DNA from 4 places in the Cytobacillus sp. Bva_UNVM-123 genome. Region 2 is predicted to be linked to each of the others. Evidence: predicted binding sites of a transcription regulator. Region 2 holds the regulator's gene; each other region holds the start of a gene.
What was found. Region 2 encodes Rex, which represses fermentation and respiration genes when NADH is low (regulators of the CRP and FNR family bind a similar motif). Its sites were predicted from a motif close to TTGTGAAATATTTCACAA; they were not measured.
Positions count from the first base shown of each region.

Region 1: qoxA (cytochrome aa3 quinol oxidase subunit II) is a predicted target of Rex. The motif match lies at 1,862-1,879, and genes of this name have one in related genera.
Region 3: KDN24_RS13990 (DoxX family membrane protein) is a predicted target of Rex. The motif match lies at 2,383-2,400, and genes of this name have one in related genera.
Region 4: KDN24_RS06255 (cytochrome C oxidase subunit II) is a predicted target of Rex. The motif match lies at 3,825-3,842, and genes of this name have one in related genera.

Region 1 is NZ_CM177772.1:2,348,693-2,354,166, forward strand. It holds gene qoxB (cytochrome aa3 quinol oxidase subunit I) at 1-878, opposite strand, end outside; gene qoxA (cytochrome aa3 quinol oxidase subunit II) at 868-1,827, opposite strand; gene KDN24_RS11690 (thermonuclease family protein) at 2,223-3,152, opposite strand; gene KDN24_RS11695 (YwzD family small protein) at 3,306-3,446, opposite strand; gene KDN24_RS11700 (hypothetical protein) at 3,698-3,826, shown strand; gene KDN24_RS11705 (beta-propeller domain-containing protein) at 3,942-5,474, shown strand, end outside.
Region 2 is NZ_CM177772.1:841,948-847,421, reverse strand. It holds gene groES (co-chaperone GroES) at 1-171, opposite strand, end outside; gene KDN24_RS04205 (CPBP family intramembrane glutamic endopeptidase) at 483-1,214, shown strand; gene KDN24_RS04200 (YdiK family protein) at 1,211-1,417, shown strand; gene KDN24_RS04195 (redox-sensing transcriptional repressor Rex) at 1,639-2,289, opposite strand; gene moaC (cyclic pyranopterin monophosphate synthase MoaC) at 2,452-2,940, opposite strand; gene KDN24_RS04185 (ABC-F family ATP-binding cassette domain-containing protein) at 3,099-5,024, shown strand; gene tsaD (tRNA (adenosine(37)-N6)-threonylcarbamoyltransferase complex transferase subunit TsaD) at 5,222-5,474, opposite strand, start outside.
Region 3 is NZ_CM177772.1:2,810,138-2,815,611, reverse strand. It holds gene KDN24_RS14000 (sensor histidine kinase) at 1-1,152, shown strand, start outside; gene KDN24_RS13995 (hypothetical protein) at 1,373-1,762, shown strand; gene KDN24_RS13990 (DoxX family membrane protein) at 1,815-2,306, opposite strand; gene KDN24_RS13985 (hypothetical protein) at 2,632-2,856, shown strand; gene KDN24_RS13980 (peptide ABC transporter substrate-binding protein) at 3,227-4,882, shown strand; gene KDN24_RS13975 (ABC transporter permease) at 5,011-5,474, shown strand, end outside.
Region 4 is NZ_CM177772.1:1,295,890-1,301,363, forward strand. It holds gene pdaA (delta-lactam-biosynthetic de-N-acetylase) at 1-103, shown strand, start outside; gene KDN24_RS06245 (MFS transporter) at 945-2,234, shown strand; gene KDN24_RS06250 (hypothetical protein) at 2,328-2,537, shown strand; gene KDN24_RS06255 (cytochrome C oxidase subunit II) at 3,900-4,040, shown strand; gene KDN24_RS06260 (cytochrome c oxidase subunit II) at 4,053-4,520, shown strand; gene KDN24_RS06265 (cbb3-type cytochrome c oxidase subunit I) at 4,535-5,474, shown strand, end outside.

The DNA.
Region 1 (5,474 bases), 1.5 Mb from region 2:
ATGCCAAATGCAGGTAGGGCAACAATATATACTTCAGGATGTCCCCATAACCAGAATAGGTTTGCCCAAAGCATATCAAGTCCGCCACCAGACAATGTAAAGAAATGTGTTCCATATAGGCGATCAAATGTCATTAGGGCAAGTGCGACAGTAAAGATCGGAAATGCTGCAACGATAATGATTGATGTAATGAGAGTTGTCCAAGGGAACATCGGCATTTTCATTAATGTCATGCCTTTCGTTCTCATTTTCAAAATGGTTACAATAAAGTTAATCCCTGAAATTAAAGTCCCAATACCAGCTATTTGAATAGCAACTGCATAGAAGTTATTTCCGATACCTGGACTAAATTCTTTCCCTGCAAGCGGAAAATAAGCAGTCCATCCAGCATCAGGAGAGCCCCCAACGACGAATGAAATATTAAAGAGCATTGCCCCGCTGAAGAAAAGCCAAAAACTTAGAGCGTTCAATTGAGGGAAGGCAACATCCCTTGCTCCAATTTGTAATGGCACAATAAAGTTCATTAATCCAATAAGGAAAGGCATAGCCATAAATAAAATCATGATAACGCCATGGGTTGTAAATACCTCATTATAATGCTGTGCATCCAAAAAGTCCATTTCTGGTCCGGCTGTTTGCGCCTTCATCATGAGGCCATCCATTCCACCACGGAAAAACATAATGACGGCTGCTAAAATATACATTATTCCAATTTTTTTATGATCGACTGTTGTTAACCATTCCCGCCAAAGCCATTTCCATTTTTTAAAATAAGTAAGTCCACCTATGATGGCGAGCGTTGTTACGAGAATAGCAATCTGTGAGCCGAGAATTAACGGGTCACCAGTAATAAATATTTTATCCCATTTAATGTCCATGTTGCTCATCTCCGTGTTCTGTATGGTTGCCATTTTCCAAGTTTTGTTGTTGATCTTTATTTTCAAAGATTTTTCCTGGATAATCATGGCCACGATATAATTCTGGGTTTGTAAATGTTTTAGAATTATGATCAGCATGGTTAACCCATTCTAAATGAGTATTAGAGTATGTTGATCGTCCAAGGACAGTAGGTTTTAGAAGCTCTTCATATTGTTTTTCTGTCAGTTTTGGTGCCTTTGTTTGTGCTTCTTTAACCCATTTTTGAAAATCCTTTTCTGTTTGGGAAAGCACTTCAAATTCCATGTCAGCATATCCACGGCCATTAAAGTTTGTATTTTTACCTACATATGAACCAGGGTGGTCCGCAACAATATACAATTCAGTTTCCATCTTATTCATCGTATATTTTTGCCCACTTAATGCCGGTATCCAAAACGACTGCATCGTTCCTGAAGATGTAAGCTTGAAATGAACGGGACGATCTTCCGGAATGTTTACATAGTTAACGGTTTCAATTCCTTGTTCAGGATAGCTAAAGATCCATTTCCAATCAGCAGATGTAACATTAATCGTAATAGGTTCTTTATTTTCATAGCCATCAGGAATCTTTTCTAAGGAATATAAGGTTTTTACAGTGGGAATTGTTAAAGCGATAACAATGATAATTGGAATACCTGTCCAGATAACTTCAAGCAAAGTGTGACCGTGCTCCTCTGGAGGCTCATAATCCATATTTTCTGGTTTTTCTCGATACTTCCAAATAATGACGATAAATAATGTTATTACTACAATAACAATTAGGAGCATCCATAAAAGTGACCAGTTGATGAGGTTTGTAATGCTCCGTGCCGAAGGACCTTGTGGTTGAAATACGACTAAATCGCATCCACTTAGCAGCATCGCTGTAAAAAGTCCTACAACAGCCAGCATAACCTTTTTTGATTTCATGCAATTTCCATCCCTTTCCATAAAAGAAAAACTATTGTTAAATAATTCACAAATTAAATCTAGCAAAAATAACTTTTGCTAGATTTAAATGAATGGCTTGAAACATAATCACATTTCCACTGTGTAGATGATAATAACATAGGTCAATTTATGATTTTGTGACAAAAAAAGTAAGGAAATAATTTACATGTTGATGAAAGTAGGGCGAAGGAGAATAAAAGTTGATATATAAACGTTTTCAGGACTGTTGTATTTTTGACAAACTAGTGAATGATATATTTTGAAGTTTTTCCAATATAATAATCAATTAATGGATATTACCATAAATAAAAACACCTTCCTAAATTTCAAGAAAAAAACCACTCTCTAGTTGATAACAGAAAGTGGCTCATCCTTCATCGTTTTCCTTTTTTCCTCTTCAAAATTGAAAGCAAGAGACTGATGACAATCAAAATGATAATCCCAGATCCAATTGATTGATAGTCTTTCCCATTTGAGTTTGTATTTGTCTCTGTCTCCTTATTTTTTTGTTTTTCAGTACGTTCAGTTGATGACTTGTCCTTTTGCTCGGTAGCATACATTCCTCGTCCTGAGCTTTTCGCTTCCTCCATCGCTGAAATAATTCTTTCCTCATATAAATAATTTCCATAATCATAAAAACCTTTCACTAAACCAGCTTTCGTAATTTCCTCTTGTTGAAGTTTCCCATCTACCCAAACCCAAGCAAGCAACCGATCATATTTATCAAATAAAGCATTTCCATCTGTTTCAAGAATAATTTCTCCTTGTTTTAAAAATGAGCATGTATATTCACTAGCTTCTTTTCCATATGGTTCGATTCGATTCGTACTTTCGGGTGTATCGATATAAAGAAATCTTGTTTTATATGTTTTTCCCTTAATATTAAAATGTGCGGTATCCCCGTCAACACATTTCAATAGCTCAGCAGGATATTGCTGTCCTAGCTTCAAGTTGCCCTCAGGATTTGTCTGCTTAGTGTTTTTGTTGGAACTCACAGGGGTTTCCTGTTTTGTTTGTTGGCTATCTGTTGGAAAAGAATAACCTTCTAAGTCAATCTGGTCTTCATTTAATCGGGAAGAACAGCCAGAATTATTATTGTATTTTTTTATAAGTTCAATTAATTCGGGCATATTTTTGGCCTTTTTAGCAAGCTCTGTTGGATTATGTAAATGGTAAACACAATCTGATCGTTGAAAATGGCCGCCTAACTCATCACGTGCACCAGGATGTGCTTCGGAATTAGATGGGAAGAGGAAGATAAATCCTATTAAAAGAATAAGGAACCGCTGTCTTAAATAATGCAAATGAATCCCTCCTATGAAACAATCATTCGGTTACATATCATATCATAATTAATAGAATAATTTAACAAAGCAATTAAATAAATGCAAAAAGAAATCGGAAGTTCCGATTTCTTTTTGTTAGATTGTACCTTTCATCATATTTTTGCTGTCATGTTAATTTTTAATAATGGGCTCTAATTGCCTGACAATTTCTTTAAGAAGTTCGTTTACGGTTAAGTGTTGCTCGTTTTGTCCTCGTAAAAGTGCAGCGTGTAATAGCTTTGCAAATTCATAAGAATATACTTTTGTACCCATCCGTTTTAACACCTTCTAATGATTTCATTCTATTCAGTTTCTGATCAATTATAGTATATTTATTTGTTGTTAGATTGTGCCTATCTAATTAATTGCCTTATTGCTTTACAGATATTGGATTAAATTGTAAAATAAATTAAAATAAAATGTTCGTTATAAAGTACATAACCCCCAAAAAGAAAAAGAACCATCCGAACAGTTTAATAAATCATAGCTATTCTTTTCATTCCTTGATAAAAAGGAGGATCATGATGATTTTAAAAAAAGCTGATATTGATCAACTATTAGAAAAGACAACAGAATTGGCAGATGACGATTATAACTATTTGGTGAAGTATATAGAGATTGATACATTACTTGAAAAAACGGCAGATTGGTAAGATGAGCATTAGAATCCTCCCGAAATAAGGGAGGTTTTTTTCTGGATAATTATTGTAAAGAAAATGTAACAAAAATTGGTTCTCTTCCGTCAATTGCAATAAAGGAGTGAAGCTGATGAAGAAAAAATGGTTTTTCTTTAGTACAACAATATCATTTATTGTTATTTTGCTAACCGTTTTCCTGAGTACACAATTGAAGGTTGTAAGTGAAGTAGACGATAAAAAGTCTGTTTTAAAGAACAAAATATGGATGATTCAATTTACAAATAAGCTCGATCCAACAAGTATTAATGAAAAAACAGTGTATGTTTTAAATGAAAAGGGTGAAAAAGAAAATGTCGCCATTACATTAAATGATGATAAAACAGCCATTATAATTATTCCTCCAGAAGATGGGTATAACACCCACAATCCCAATTATACGTTGTATGTCACAAATGAGGTTAAATCAAATCTTGGACGAAATTTAGCCAAAGCTGAAAAAATAAGCTTTACAGTTAAAGAATCTTTGCCAAAAGCAGAATCAAAAAGTAATTTAAATGCGTATTTATTAAAAAGGTTAAAAGAAGAAGAAAAAACGTTTTTCGCTACCGGAAAAAGCAAGGAATCTTCAAAATCGGATTCTGCCTCTGGCAATGCATACTCCGAAACAAATGTGCAAGTTCAAGGAATCGATGAAGGAGATATGGTGAAATCTGATGGCACATATATTTATCAAGTAAAGGATGGGAAGCTCCATATTGTGAATGCACTCCCAGCAAATAATATGTCATTAGAAACGCTTATTTCATTTAATGAATCATTTTATCCGAATGAACTTTTTTTACACAAAGACCAATTGATTGTCATGGGATACAGCTACGAGAAAACAAATGATACATCTAGGAAAATGAAAGGGGATTTTAAGATTGCGCCCATTCAAGAAACAACGAAAGTCATTATTTATGATGTAAAAAATAAAAAAGCACCAAAGAAAATAAGAGAGATAGATATTGAAGGTTATTTAGTTGCTTCACGCTTAATGGAAGGGAAAGCATATTTGATCGTAAATAAATATCCGGAAATATGGCTCTTAAAAGAAAATCCTGAAATTGATATTCGTCCTAAATATTATGATTCCGCCAAGAATGGTGAGGTGCAGGCAGTTGAATATGATGACATTCAATTATTTCCTGATTCTAATGAAGCCAATTTCACGAATATTGCGGTAATAGACTTAGAAAAGCCAGGAACAGAATTTAAATTATCAACTTATTTGGGAAGTGGAAATCAAATTTATATGTCAAAAAACAATCTTTATCTTGCCATTACGAATTATATTCCTTTAGACAAAGAAGGTAGTCAATCGTATAGTCCAAACACAACGGTATATAAATATGCAGTTAATGGGATGGCAGTCGATTTTCTAAATTCAAATGAAGTACCTGGGACCGTGTTGAATCAATTTTCGATGGATGAATATAAAGGGTTTTTTCGTATAGCAACGACAAAAGGCCAAGTATGGGATGATAATCGACCTTCTGCTAATAATCTTTATATACTTGATGAAAACTTAAAGCAAGTTGGCAAACTAGAAGATTTAGCTAGAGGAGAACGAATTTATTCAGCTCGTTTCATGAATGACCGTATTTATCTTGTCACCTTCAAG
Region 2 (5,474 bases):
TTCAAGGGCTACACGCTCACCATTCTCAAGAACACGGCCAGTTCCAACAGCAACGACTTTACCTTCTTGAGGTTTTTCTTTAGCAGTATCCGGCAATACGATGCCGCTTGCAGTTTTTTCTTCAGTTTCAACAAGCTCGATAATAATTCGATCACCTAGTGGCTTTAACAAGTGAAACAACCTCCTCAATTAATATGTAATTTTTATTATTAGCACTCTAATGACTTGAGTGCTAACACAATTATTATATTAATGAATCTCACATTTATTTGCAAGGGTGAAGCTCAATTTTTTGTAAAAACTTTCTTATCCTCCTTTTTTCAGTATTTACAATTTGAAACAAAAGCCCTTTTATGAGTAAAATAGAGTGAAACTTCAATCAGTGGGAAGTAGGGGTGTTACAGCCCGTTAATCTGTGATAAAGATTAGTTCATTAGTTTTTTTGCCTAGAAAATTTGATTTTATTGTAAGGAGAACAAACATTGAAAAGAGTTTATTGGATTATTCTCATTGCCTATATTGCGATGCATCTTTCCAGTTTGGTCGCTGTGCCACTAATTATTTTTGTAAGCGCCTTTTTTGGTCAAAATCCTGAAGAAATGAGATTATTTGCTGCTACAGCATGGATCGTTTTCAGCTTTTCCGTTACATTAATCATTACATTGCTATTGCTCCGTAAGGAAATGACGAATAAAGACTTAATGAGAGATTCAGCTTCTCCGTTAACTTCAGTTGCATGGGCAATTGGCGGTGTATTTCTAGCGATGATAGCCCAATTGGTTGCCGCCAATATTGAAAGATTGCTTGGGATTGAAATGGGTTCTGAAAACACGCAAGACATTTTAAGACTTATTGAAGCTTCTCCCATTGTCATTCTAGTCAGCTCGATCATCGGGCCAATTCTAGAGGAAATTGTTTTCCGAAAAATTATCTTTGGTACATTATATAAACGACTAAATTTCTTTTTTGCAGGACTTATTAGCTCGATTATTTTTGCTATTGCCCACACTGATTTCAAACATATTCTTCTATACACTGCGATGGGCTTTACGTTTGCTTTCCTTTATGTGAGAACAAAGCGGATTATCGTGCCAATCTTTGCCCATACAGCAATGAATACGCTCGTCGTCTTGATTCAGTTTAATCAAGATAAAATTGAAAACTGGTTAAAGAAAATGGAACAATTTCAAGCCTTTATTGGAGGATTTTTATGAGAAGGTCACCATTAGTTTCAGGTATTTTTTATATTATACTCGGCATCCTCTTCACTTATATTGCTATTCAATACATAGAGAGAGAGCAAGGGTGGGGGATTTTTACTTATTTTCTTATTATCCTGGCAACTTTTGATATCGGTTCAGGTTTGCGCTTGATCGCTTTGCATTTTAGAATGAAACATGATCAACAAAAAAAATGAAGAGGCTGGGACAAAAATATTTTAGCCTATAAAAAAACCGAACTATTTTACGAAAAGACAATTAAGTACTTCGTAATAGTTCGGTTTTTACTTTTTTGGTACGTTGTTCCTTAAAATATCATTCGGTTTTACAAAGTGGAAATTTAGTTATGTCCCAGCCTCTTCTTTTATATGGGAAAATCATTTACCATTTACTACCTTTATCATGAAATTTGCGCTTTTTAATTCTCTTTTTCTGAAGGATAGTGCTTTAAAAAATAGATAAGTGATTGAAGTTCAATAGCAAGGTCAATGTGATGAATTCTAATTGTAGGTGGTACAGAGAGACGTGCAGGTGTAAAATTCAAAATGCCATTAATCGTACTCTGCACGATTCGGTCAACAATCGGTTGGGCAGCTAGAGCTGGTACTGTTAAAATCGCTACTTCTATTTGATGCTCAGCGATAATCTTTTCTAGCGCATCCATATGATAGATTGGTACATCCCCGATCGTTGTACCAACTTTAGTAGGAGATACATCAAATGCTACTTCAATTTTTGTATTATTGTTTTTAAGAAAATTATAATTTAGAAAGGCTGTTCCTAAATTACCTACCCCAATAAGTGCCACTTTCGTAAGTTCATCCTGTGCTAATGTTTTTCGGAAAAACGATAGCAAATAATTGACATTATAGCCATAGCCTTTTTTCCCTAGTGCACCAAAATATGAAAAGTCTCTTCGAATCGTTGCTGAATCAACTTTCACTGCATCACTTAGCTCCGCAGATGAAACTCTAGTCTTGCCTGATGCATGCAAATTTTTGATGAAACGATAATATAGTGGAAGTCTTTTTGCTGTCGCTTGTGGAATCTTAATTGTCTCGTTTGCCATTCCATTTTCCCCTCTCCCAAATGCAGCGTTGAAAAATAAGTTTGCCTTGGCATAATTCCGTCAGATCTTCACCTTCAATTACATACAAGCTAAATTCTTCAATCGTTTTGAGAGAGAGTTTTATTTTCTTGAGCACAAAATAAACCTCTCTCACTGATTTTATTAAAGAATTTCTCTTTTAAAATCACCATTCTTGCCGCCAGTTTTTTCTACTAAATAGGTTTTACCAATAATCATCCCTTTATCAACAGCTTTACACATATCATAAACTGTTAGAGCACATACAGAAGCCGCTGTTAGCGCTTCCATTTCCACACCAGTATTTCCTTTTGTTTTCACGGATGCCATAATTATCAATTTATACTCTTCTTCACGTGGCTCCCATGAGAAGGAGATATCCACACCTGTTAATGGGATTGGGTGACACATTGGAATTAGCTCCCATGTCTTCTTGCAAGCCATGACACCAGCTACTTGAGCAACCGCAAGAACGTCGCCTTTTTTCATTTTGTTTGATGTAATTTTTTCATAGATCTCTTTATTTACAGTAATACTAGAATAAGCTATTGCGGTTCGGAATGTTTCAGGCTTAGCACTGACATCTACCATTTTAGCTCTACCCTCTTGATTAAAATGTGTAAAATCCGCCATATAAAAACCCCTCTCTTTAAAATCATACACTATTTTTATCCAATTGTGAAAGCTATGTATGTTTCTTCACATATCTTTTTTTTTACCCGCAGGCATCCCTTTATTGCCCTACATATATGAATAGGTTACACTATCTCTAGAGTATAGAGGTGAAAGAAATGATTTTATTACAAATAAATCAGCTAGAAAAAAACTTCGGCGCCGATTCTATTTTAACGAATATTAAGCTAGAAGTACAAAATCGAGACCGAATTGCTCTTGTCGGCCGTAATGGAGCCGGTAAGTCTACCCTATTAAAAATAATTGCTGGACAAGTTTCTTATGATGCGGGTGAAATTATCAAGCCAAAAGAAGTAGAAATTGGGTATCTCGCTCAACATACAGGATTAGAATCAGATCGCTCTATTTGGGATGAAATGTTAACCGTTTTCGCTCATTTAAAAAAGCAGGAAAAAGAACTGCGTAAGCTTGAAGAAAAGATGGCAGATCCTGATTTAATTGCCAATCATAAAGAATATGAGCGAATTTTATCTGAATATGACACCCGACAGCTTCAATTTAAAGAACAAGGGGGCTATCAATACGAATCAGATATTCGCTCTGTTCTCCATGGTTTAAACTTTCAATCCTTTAGCTATGATACAAAAATAGCAGCATTGAGCGGTGGGCAGAAAACAAGGCTTGCTCTCGGTAAGCTACTACTGACAAAACCTGATATTTTAATATTGGATGAGCCGACAAACCATCTTGATATTGATACTTTATCGTGGCTAGAACAATATTTACAAGGATATGACGGTGCTATTTTAATCGTATCCCATGATCGATACTTTTTAGATAAGGTCGTCTTGCAAGTTTATGAATTATCAAGAAAACAAATAAAGAAATATATCGGAAATTATAGTGCTTATCTCGAACTGAAGGCAGCAAACTATGAGCGCGATATGAAGCTTTATGAAAAGCAACAACAAGAAGTAGCTAAGCTTGAAGATTTTATTCAACGAAATTTAGTTCGTGCCTCAACGACGAAAAGGGCTCAAAGCAGAAGAAAACAGCTTGAAAGAATGGAGCTTCTTGACCGTCCACAAGGGGATGAAAAGTCAGCAACATTTGGCTTTCAAATCGAGAAACAATCAGGAAATGAAGTATTAAATATTCATTCCGCAACTGTTGGTTATGATGATTTTGCCGTTTCTCAAGCGATTTCCATTCGAATTGCACGTGGTGAAAGCATAGCTCTTGTTGGTCCAAACGGGATCGGAAAATCTACCTTATTAAAAACATTAATTAATCGTTTACCACTAATATCTGGTAGTTTTCAGCTCGGGACTAACGTAACGATCGGCTATTATGATCAAGAACAGGCAGAGCTTTCATCTAATAAAAAAGTGTTAAATGAATTATGGGATGAATATCCACTAAAGCCTGAAAAGGAAATTCGAACAGTGCTTGGGAATTTTCTATTTTCTGGTGATGACGTCTTAAAAACCGTGTCAACTTTAAGCGGAGGAGAAAAGGCACGCTTAGCTTTAGCAAAACTCATGATGCAAAAAGCAAACTTCTTAATTCTTGATGAGCCGACAAACCATCTTGATTTAGATAGTAAAGAGATTTTAGAGAATGCCTTAATTGATTATCCGGGAACGATTCTATTTGTTTCCCACGATCGCTATTTTATTAATCGAATTACAACAAGGGTCATAGAGCTTAGCAGTAATGGAGCGACTGAATATCTTGGTGATTATGATTACTATGTCGAAAAGAAGCGGGAGCAAGCTGAGCTTAAAGCTTTAGAAAATGAAGAAAGCTCTTCTACCAACTACGATACAAACAAGGAAACAAGCAATTATCAGCTTCAGAAAGAAGCAAAGAGACTTGAAAGACAAAAACAAAGAAGATTAGAAGAAGTGGAAAGGCAGATTGAAGAACTAGAACAATTCATCCTCGAGCAAGAGCAGCTTTTATGCGAGCCGGAAATTTATCAAGACCATGAAAAAGTACTTGAGATTACAAATAAAAGTAATAATGCGAAAGCAGAACTAGAACATTTAGTAGAAGAATGGACAGAATTGGCAAGTGAATAGCAGCAGAATCAACTAATTGTTATTCACATAGTTATTCACAATAAAAACACTTAAATATAAGGTTTCCACATGTTTTTCCACATTATCCACAATGAAACACCATTGTTATCCACAATATTAACAATGAAAGTGAATAATGACCGTTTTATCCACAAAGAAAGCTCTCAATTTGAATGAGAGCTTTCTTCTATCTTTCATTAGTTGTGGATAGTAATATCTAATCCTGGATTCGCATTTAATGCGAGCGATGACCGTACTCCTTTTTCAAATAAAACACTACCTGCAGCTGCAATCATCGCTGCATTATCTGTACAGAGTGATAGTGGGGGTATGATGAGCTTTACATCTGGAATTTTTGCGAACTCCTCTTCTAAAGCTGAGCGCAATCCTTTATTTGCTGCTACCCCACCTGCTAATAAAACTTGCTTTACCTTAAATTCTTCTGTAGCT
Region 3 (5,474 bases), 2.0 Mb from region 2:
GGATTTAAACAATATTATGGAGCAGAATATCGCAAACATAATCTTCCGAAAGAATCTGTTCATAAAGTACTCAAAGGGGAAATTTATCATGGAATTGGTGAATTTCCACACAAAACTTTTGTGACCGGTTTTTTTGCTAATGAGCTACGTAATACAGTTGGGGTTCCTTTCAAGATTCAAGGAGAGCCCTATGCGCTATTTATTCGGCCAGATATTAAACTGCTGTTTAGTGAAATGCATGTTTTATTTGGTTGGTTAGTCGTTGGGATTATTGCTTTTAGTATTGTATTTGTCCTCATTAGCACGAAGTATCTTGTTCAACCAATCAGTCGTTTAAAGAAAGCGACAGCACTGATTGCAGACGGAGATTTTGGGATCAAACTTAAAACAAATCGACATGATGAAATAGGTGAGTTAACGTCAAGCTTTAATACGATGGCTCGAAAATTAGAAAATGTAGATGATATGAGAAAAGAGTTTATCTCAAATATTTCTCATGATATTCAGTCCCCACTGTCTAATATTAAAGGGTATATGAGACTGTTAAAAAACAGTCATTTAACAGATGAAGATAGACAATACATTGGAGTTGTAGATGCAGAAGTAAATCGTTTGTCGAATTTGACGAAGCAGTTATTGCTCTTGTCTTCAATTGATAGTAAGAAAGGCATGATGGAAACAAAAAGCTTTAATATTAGTGAACAAATCAAAAGCTTAGTAAGGCAATATCAATGGAGCCTAAGTGAGAAAGGAATTATGATGAGCTACTCACTGCCTGAAGCTTTTATCGAAGGAGACCCATCTTTACTTCATTCGGTTTGGGACAATCTTTTGACGAATGCGATTAAATATAATATTGAAAATGGGGAAATTGAAATAACGATAAATGAAACAGAACTTGAATTTATCATCACTTTTAAAGATACAGGGATAGGGATGGATAAAGATGTACTTGAACGAATTTATGACCGTTTTTATCGAGAAGATACTTCAAGAACACGCATTATCGAAGGAACCGGACTTGGCTTGTCCATAGTCGAATCGATTATTGCCATTCATAACGGTAGAATTGAAGCTACAAGTAATAAAGGAGCAGGAACGATCTTTACGGTAAGATTACCAAAAAAAAGAAATGAAAAAAGTGCTGAATAAGAGTAGCTACTCTTATGTTCTGCACTTTTTTAGTTTGTAAAGTGTTGTTCATATTCCGTTCATATTCGTAGGCTAAATTAAAGTAGGAAGGCTGAGGCTGCTAAGTTCCAACATCAATATTTTAAAGATAAGTCTTAAAGCATATTAATATCTTTAACACCATATTCATGTTTACAATGATAGTACTGGTATTTTTTACTTTTAATGGAGGCTAGAAATAATGAATCAAACTTACAGTAAACGATTGCTTAGATTATCTGCCATCTTTGCCTTTATTGGGGCATTCTTAGGATCTCATATGGCAGGAGCAGGGGATTATGCATTTCGACCCATTCATGCACACCTACTAGTTGTTGGTTGGTTAACATTGTTCGCTTGGGCTATCTTTTATAAAGTTTTTACTCCGAAAATCGGTCTATTAGCAAAACTCCATGTTAATACTGCGATTATCGGGTCGATTGGTTTAACAGGTGGAATGGCACTGTTTATCTTTAAACCAGCATTTCTCCCAAGTGTGGTAAATACGGTTTTATATATTGTCGGTGGCTCCATTTTATTACTAAGCTTTCTGTTTTTCCTTTTTTTAACATTTGCAAAAGAAGAAAAATAACAATGAAAAAGCACTTGGAATTCCAAGTGCTTTTTCATTCTAACAATTCGACTTAAGCTTGCACAGTATTCTTATTGAATGGCTTTCGAATGAGTGGAATGACAAAACGGTCTAAACCAAATTTTCCAGCATTATAACCAGCAACTAAAATAAATATTGTTAATACGACCATCTGTGCATTTGTACTTACTGTTCCAGAGAAAAGAAATGCAAAGTTCATGACAATACCGAAAAAAGCAGCTGCAGTTGTTAGACATCCGAGAATTAAACCAAGCCCTACTAAAAGCTCTCCCCATGCAACAAGAAAAGTAAATAATCCAGCATTTGGAACAGCCACACTATCTAAGAAGCTTGCCCACCAAGCTTGAACTGCTGGATGGTCACCAGATGCTTTAGCTACCGCCCCTTGAAGAAAACCTGCGGCATCAAATTCACCAAAAACTTTTTTATACCCGGCAGTAAGCCAAGAATAACCAAGATACAGTCTAATAATAGTTAACAAGCCAGCAGCAATTTGGCTTTCTCTCAACCATTTTACAAACATCCCCATCTCTTCCTTTCAAAAATATAATTATTATTACATTTATAGAATATCATGGAAATAAAAACAAAACTGCGAATTGTGATCTAAGTCACAAATTAGTAAAAGTAATTTGACAATATCATGAAATATTTCCAGTTTGCAGGATCTTATCGAATATACTCAATTGTATGAAAAATAAAGTGTGGAAATCAATTGAAAAAACATAAAATGAATTTGTCAATAAAAAATGTGCGTTAAATTTGTCAATTTTATGAACTATTCCTTGTTAAAATATTGGAAATGAATTATACTTTTTTTAAGACGCTATGTAATGGAGGGGTAAGGGATGATTCGAATTTTAGCGGCCGGAATTGGTGGCTTTATATTAGTATTTATTGAGTCTTATATTGTCCTCTACTTCAAAGGCTATCATACGATTGAATTTGGAGGAATAAGGCCGTTTGTTAATGTATGGGCGATGAACTTTTTTCTCTTGCTCACGATCTTAACACATATTAAGTTTTGGCATGATGAACGTGAGGCTGCTAGAGAAGGAGCTTCTCCAGAATAATAGGAAGAATAATGTGGCTTGTCAGGTGCTTTTTAAGCACTTTTTTTTGTTTTAAGGGAAATAATTACTCCCAAGTATATACCATTTTTAGGTAGTTTCAAGAAATTACGTGATCATATTCCAAATGAGGATGAAAGTAGAAAAAGTTGCTTGCATAAAGTTATCTAACTATTTATAATTATCATAACAAACGAAAACTTTGCTACTTTAAAATAATTTTTAATTTTACAACTAGAATTCTTTTATAGTTTGTAATCTTCCTTTATTTGGCAAACTATTTAAATTACATAATATATCCAGAAGCTTTTATAACATTTTAAAATATTAAAATAGTAAAGATCGTTTGGAAAATAGAGAAGGGGGAAATACTTTGAAAAAGAGATTATCAATCTTATTTAGCTTGTTGCTTGTTCTTAGCATGTTCCTTGCTGCTTGTAATGGGAATAAAGCAAGTACAGGTGAAGAAAAGCCAAAAGATGAAGGAAATAAAGAGCCGGCTGCCGAGGAGGTTGCACAAGATTTACGAATTAATATTAATACAGAACCACCTTCCTTGCACCCAGGTTTAGCAAAGGATACGACTTCAGGAACTGTATTGCGCCAAACTTTTGAAGGATTAACACGAATTAATCAAGACGGTGTTGCAGAGAATGCGGCTGCAGAAGATATTAAAGTTTCAGATGACCAAACAGTTTATACATTTAAATTACGTGATATGGTCTGGTCAAACGGTGATCCTGTTACTGCAAAAGACTTTGAATATGCTTGGAAATGGGCCTTAGACCCAAAAAATCAATCTGAATATGCTTACCAATTGTATTATGTTAAGGGTGGTGAGGCAGCAAATACAGCTGGCGGCTCTTTAGATGATGTTGGTGTTAAAGCATTAGACGAGAAAACACTTGAAGTTACACTCGAGAACCCAACTCCTTATTTCTTGGAGTTAACAGCTTTCTATACTTACTTACCTATCAACAGTAAAATTGCTGAAGCAAATCCAAATTGGGCAAATGATGCTGGCGACAATTACACAACGAACGGACCTTTCGTTATGACACAATGGTCTCATAGCGACAAAATTCTTTTAAAGAAAAACGAACAGTATTGGGATGCAGATTCTGTAAAGCTTAACTCAATTGAGATGATTATGATTAATGATCCAAACACAGAGCTGTCAATGTTTGATAATGGCGAGCTTGATTGGGCTGGGATGCCAACAGGAAATCTTCCAACAGATGCGATGCAGCACTTGAGAGATGAAGGACGTCTCAATGTTGAAGCAATTGCTGGGGTTTATAATTATAAGTTTAACGTAACGAAAGAGCCATTTAATAATGTGAACATTCGTAAAGCATTTACTTATGCAATTAACCGTCAAGAATTAATTGAGAATGTTACACAAGGTGAACAACTTCCAGCAATGGCAATCGTACCGCCATCAATGTTCCCTGAAAATGAAAAAGGCTATTTCGCAGATAATGATGTAGAAAAAGCAAAAGAATTTTTGCAAAAGGGATTGGAAGAGCTAGGATATAAGGATGTTTCAGAGTTTCCTGCTGTTACACTTTCTTATAATACAAGTGAAAATCATCAAAAGATTGCTCAAGCGATTCAAGATATGTGGAAAAATAATCTTGGAGTTGAGGTAGAGCTTGATAATCAGGAATGGGCTGTTTTCCTTGATAAGATGACGGCGCTAGATTACCAAGTTGGTCGAATGGGATGGCTAGGAGACTTTAACGATGCGATTAACTTCCTAGAAATGTACCGTGATGCTGATGGTGGTAACAATAATACTGGTTGGGAAAATCCTAAATTTAAAGAGTTACTTAATAACTCTGCTAATGAAGGGGATGCTGATAAGCGTCAGCAAATGCTGAAGGATGCAGAAGCGGTCTTTATGGAGGATATGCCGGCTGCACCAATTTATTTCTATACAAATACATGGGTGCAAGTTGATAATTTAAAAGATGTTGCTGTATCTGGACTTGGAGATGTCCAGTACAAGTGGGCTTACTTTGAATAAATAACAGTTAACTTGACCTGAAGGTATATGGGGCAGGGAAGATTTCCCCCTCGTATACCTTTTTTTGCCTAATTACTATAAAGGCCAAATTTATTCATGTTCATGAAAAGAATTGGAGGTGTTAAATGATGGCTAAATATATTGGTAAGCGCTTACTTTTTATGTTAATAACATTATGGCTAATTATTACAGCGACATTTTTCTTTATGCGCATTGCTCCCGGAAACCCATTTACCTCTGAAAAGAAAATGCCGCCAGAAATTGAGGCGAACCTAAATGCTCATTTTGGGCTCGATCAGCCTTGGTATGTCCAATATGGGGAATATTTAGTAAGGATCGTAAATTGGGATTTTGGACCGTCATTTAAATATAAAGCCCAAACTGTCAATGATTTGATTAATGAGGGTTTTCCAGTATCATTCGTTCTTGGGATGGAAGCGATCTTTTTAGCTGTTTCAATTGGAGTGCTTTTAGGTATTATTGCTGCATTAAAGCATAATAAATGGCAAGATTACTCAGCTATGATTTTTGCAGTTTTAGGAATTTCAGTTCCGTCCTTTATCATGGCTTCTGTTTTGCAATATATCTTTGC
Region 4 (5,474 bases), 450 kb from region 2:
ACTCGAAAAAGCCATTCAAGATTTAAAAAGCCGCGGCTATACATTTAAAAGCCTGGATGACTTTATGCTAAGTAGAGTATTTGACGATGTGATGCTTTATTAGGCGGTTGCTGACGGGGAGTGGCCGATGAATTTAGGAAATTGGCCGATATAAAGGGAAATTGGCCGATATAAAGGGAAATGGCCGATATAAAGGGAAAATGGCGGATATAACGGGAAGTGGCCGATATAATTGGAAATCGGCCGATATAAAGGGGATATGGCCGATATAACGGGAAAATGGCGGATATAACGGGAAAATGGCCGATATAATGTGGAAGTGACCGATATAACGGGAAAATGGCCGATATAATCGGAAATCGGCCGATATATTCGGGAGATGGCCGATATAATGGGAATTGGCCGAAATAATCGTGAAATGGCCGATATATGTGGAAAGTCGCTGATATATGTGTGAAAGTCACTGATACATGTGTGAAAGTTGCTGATATAAAGTGAAAGTCGCCGATATAAAGTGAAAGTCGCTGATATAATCGGAAAGTCGCCGATATAATGAGAAAATGGCTGATATAATCGTGAAAGTGACCGATAAAATCGGAAAGCTTCTAATATATCCAGAAAAGTCGCTGTAATTCTGCAAAGATACCTAATAAATTGATAAGTAGCTATCAATTTAATTGACATAGCTTCCTCAAATTACTATTTGACAATATCAAAAAAAGGGTGTAAAAATAGAAAGAAAATAAAATACAGTCCTTTAATACAATCCTGTGAGGTTGAGAAGGAAGCGGAAAATGTACAGTACCCTTTTTTTGTTCAAGTTTGCTAAGGCGAACTTAAATAGAGGTATCTGTATTTACTTGAGCCTTCTTATCTTTTTAGGTAAGAAGGCTTTTGTTATTCTTCCATAGATTGTGACTGTAAAATCAGGAGGAGGAGTAATAATGAACATATCTACAGAAGTAATGGAGGAGTCAAAATCAAAAAGGTATAAAACCTTGCTCGGTTCAGTTCTTGGTTATGCAGTAGAAGGTTTTGATATGCTGCTCTTATCATTTGTACTCGTATTTATTTTAAAAGATTTCAATTTAACAGAAGTAGAAGGGGGAAACCTTGTTTTAGCAACAACCATCGGGATGTTAGTAGGTTCTTACCTTTTCGGTTTCCTTGCTGATATATTCGGTCGAATCAAAATATTAGCTGCAACGATTCTCTTATTTTCCGTTGCAACAGCCCTTATCTATATCGCAACTGATTACTGGCATTTACTATTTCTTCGCTTTCTAGTTGGAATGGGTGTTGGAGGAGAATTTGGGATTGGAATGGCGATAGTAACTGAAACATGGTCAAAAAATATGCGTGCCAAAGCGACCTCGGTTGTTGCACTAGGATGGCAATTGGGTGTGCTTGCTGCCTCTATTCTCCCAGCATTAATCGTTCCACATTTCGGATGGAGAGCTGTTTTTTTATTCGGGCTCATCCCTGCATTATTAGCTGTTTTTGTTCGAAAAAGCTTAACAGAACCAAAAATGTGGGAGCAGAAGAATCAATATAAAAAAGAGCTACTAATAAAAGAGGCAAAAGGAAAATTAACTGAGGAAGAAGGAAAACAGCTTAAAAATTTAAAAGGGTTCCCTCTAAAAAAACTATTTGCCAATAAGAAAATCACCATTACAACAATTGGCTTAATCTTAATGTCCTTTATCCAAAACTTCGGCTATTACGGAATTTTCACGTGGATGCCAACAATTTTATCTCAAAAATATGGCTACACATTAGCAAAAGCGAGTGGCTGGATGCTCATCTCGACTATCGGAATGTTAATCGGAATCGCCGTTTTTGGGATATTAGCAGATAAAATTGGACGCCGGAAAACGTTCACGATGTACTATATTGGTGGAACGGCAGCATGCTTAATCTACTTCTTCTTACTAAAAGATGAAACATTATTACTATGGGGGAGCGCGATGCTCGGATTTTTTGCAAACGGAATGATGGGTGGCTTCGGAGCGGTATTAGCAGAAAACTATCCTGCTGAAGCCCGTTCAACTGCTGAAAACTTCATTTTCGGAACAGGCCGTGGATTAGCAGGCTTCGGACCAGTCATCATCGGTTTACTAGCAGCTGGAGGCAGCTTACTAGGAGCATTATCACTTATTTTCCTCATCTATCCGATAGGTTTACTCATTATGCTTATCTGTATACCAGAAACAAAAGGGAAAGTTATACATTAACATTATAAATAAATGGTCTGATCAGGGTTGTCCTATTGTTTATAAGGGCAACCCTTTTCGTATGGGAATGAAACGGAGCATAATGATTCCATTTTGTATGAATCGGAAAACAGTGGTGTTTCGATTCCCGAAATTAAGGGCGGGGTAAGTAATGAGAACGGGTTCGTTAACTTGATTCCTGAAATGATGGAGTTAAGTAATTATCGGGAAAAGGTTGGTCAACTTGATTCTCGAAACGAAAGGGTGAGTAATTATCGGGAAAAGGTAGATCCACTTGATTCCCGAAACGAAGGAGTTAAGTAATTATCGGGAAAAGGTTGGTCAACTTGATTCCCGAAATGAAGGAGTTGAGTAAAAATCGGGAAGAGGTTGGTCCGCTTGATTCCCGAAATGAAAGGGTTGAGTAAAAATCGGGAAAAGGTTAGTCCACTTGATTCCCGAAACGAGAGAGTAGAGTAAAGATCGGGAAAATGTTGGTGAACGTGATTCCCGAAACGAAAGGGTTGAGTAAAAATCGGGAAAATGTTGGAGAACTTGATTCCTGAAATGAAGGAGTTGAGTAAAGATTGGGAAAGGGTTAGTCAACTTAATTCCCGAAATGAAAGAGCAGAGTAGTTATCAGGAAAGGGTTGGTGAACTTGATTCCCCAAACGAAGGAGTAGAGTAAAGATCGGGAAAAGGTTGGTGAACTTGATTCCCGAAATGAAGGAGTTGAGTAACTATGGGGAAAATGTTGGTGAACGTGATTCCCGAAACGAAAGGGTTGAGTAAAAATCGGGAAAAGGTTAGTCCGCTTGATTCCCGAAACGAGAGAGTAGAGTAAAGATCGGGAAAATGTTGGTGAACGTGATTCCCGAAACGAAAGGGTTGAGTAAAAATCGGGAAAAGGTTTGTCAACTTGATTCCCGAAACGAAAGAGCTGAGTAGTTATCGGGAAAAGGTTGGTGAACTTAAATCCCGAAATGAAGGAGTTAAGTAATTATCGGGAAGAGGTTGGTCCGCTTGATTCCCGAAATGAAGGAGTTGAGTAATTATTGGGAAAAGGTCGGTCCACTTGATTCCCGAAACGAGAGAGTTGAGTAATTATTGGAAAAAGGTTGGTGAACTTGATTCCCGAAATGAAGGAGTAAAGTAATTATCGGGAAAAGGTTTGTCAACTTGATTCCCGAAAAGAAGGAGTTGAGTAATTATCGGGAAAAGGTTCGTCACTTGAATCCCGAAATGAAAGAGTTGAGTAATTATCGGGAAAGGGTTAGTCAATTGATTCCCGAAACGAAAGAGTTGAGCAGTTATCGGGAAACAGTTCACCCTCTTAATTTTCCCAAAAAGCTTTTCAATCCCACAACAATATTAATTATTGTCTCAAACTATCCCTGCTTCAGCTGTTTCTTAACCTCAAATGTTCATCATTTCGTCACAATTATTTTTTCTCACATGTCCTCAAGGCATCTCTTGAAAAACATAATTAACTTTTTAAACTAAAAAGTATAAAAAGTATGATAACACCGCCATTATCTCATTTTACATTTAATCCCACCCGAAAAAAATGTCGATTAAAACCATCCTTCATGTCGGAAAAATCAAAAATATATGTGATACAGTTCACTTTGTTGAGAACGGTTCCCAACTATGATGAAAGTGAAAAAACTAATAGGGGGGATAATGATGGGAGTTCCAAATCCAAAGGACAAAAATAAAAGGGATACAGAATCAGTAAAGGGGACTATTTTTTCCGTAGGTGTTGTCGGGGCAGTCATTCTTATTACGTATTTCATCATGTATGGACTTTATATGGTTAGAATTTAAGGGGGGATTAAGATGAAAATGCATCGTTCGGAAAAAGTGTGGCTCATAATAAGTTTTGGTATGATTATGGCTTTTATGTTTCTTACAGGCTACCAAGCATTTGCACTCGATATGGCGCCGCCAAGTGGAAGTGAAAGAATTGATTCATCAAACGTCGATAATATAGCACCATTTGATAATCCAGGTGTGAAAGAAATCGGCGAAAACGAATATGAGGTTGTTATGACATTGCAATTATTTAGTTTTACACCTAGTGATATTGAAATTCCTGCAGGGGCAACCGTTCACTTTATTATGACATCTAAAGATGTTGTACATGGCTTCCAAGTAGCAGGCACGAACCTCAATGCAATGGTAGTACCAGGATATGTACAAAAAATAACGCAGAAATTCGATAATCCTGGAGAATATTTAGTGTTATGTAATGAATATTGTGGGGCTGGTCACCAATTAATGGGAACGACCATCACGGTTAAATAAAGGGGGGATATTCAGTGGAAACAGCTATCTCGCATAAAGGAAATACAAAAATAATAAATCAACAAGCAAATAAAGTCCTTGGTATAAGCCTTGAAGATGCTAAACTTTCGAAATCATATTTATCTGTTGCTTTTATCGCATTGCTTATCGGTGGAATTTTTGGTTTATTACAAGGGCTAAATCGTGCAGGTCTTTTAGACTTACCGACATGGCTTAACTATTATCAAATATTAACAGCACATGGATTATTACTAATCGTCGTGCTATCGGCTTTCTTTACAGTCGGATATTTCTACGCTGGGATGTCACATGTTTTAGACGGACTTCTTCCGAAAGTAAGGAAAATAGCTTGGATCGGCTTCTGGTTGAAAATGATTGGCTTAGTACTCGTTGTTGTCATGGTGTTAATGAATGAAGCATCTGTCATGTTTACATTCTATCCGCCAATGGCTGCACATCCAGTCTTTTACTTTGGCCTAGTGTTTGTTGTCTTAGGGCTTTGGATGAACTGCTTAGGCTGTTTCATTCAAGTGGCTAATTGGAGAAAAGCGCATAAAGGGCAGCACCTTCCCATTTTAGCTTTCTTTGCAACAGGTGTATTTGTTCTAATCTTAGGTGCAACCGCTTTTGTAGCAGTTGAAGTTCTATTCATGATTATCCCTTGGACTCTCGGCTGGGTTGATACGATTAATGTTATGGTAGCGCGAACATTATTCTGGGCATTCGGTCATACAGCCGTGAACATCTGGTATTTAACAGCCGTCTCAGCATGGTATAGTATTGTACCGAAAATTATTGGTGGTAGACGTTTTAGTGATACATTAACACGGGTTGTCGTCATTGCACTTGTCATTATGAATATAACAGGTGGATTCCATCACCAAATCGTTGACCCTGGTATTTCACCATCCGTTAAATTCATGCACGTATTTATGAGCTTAGCAATTGGTTTTC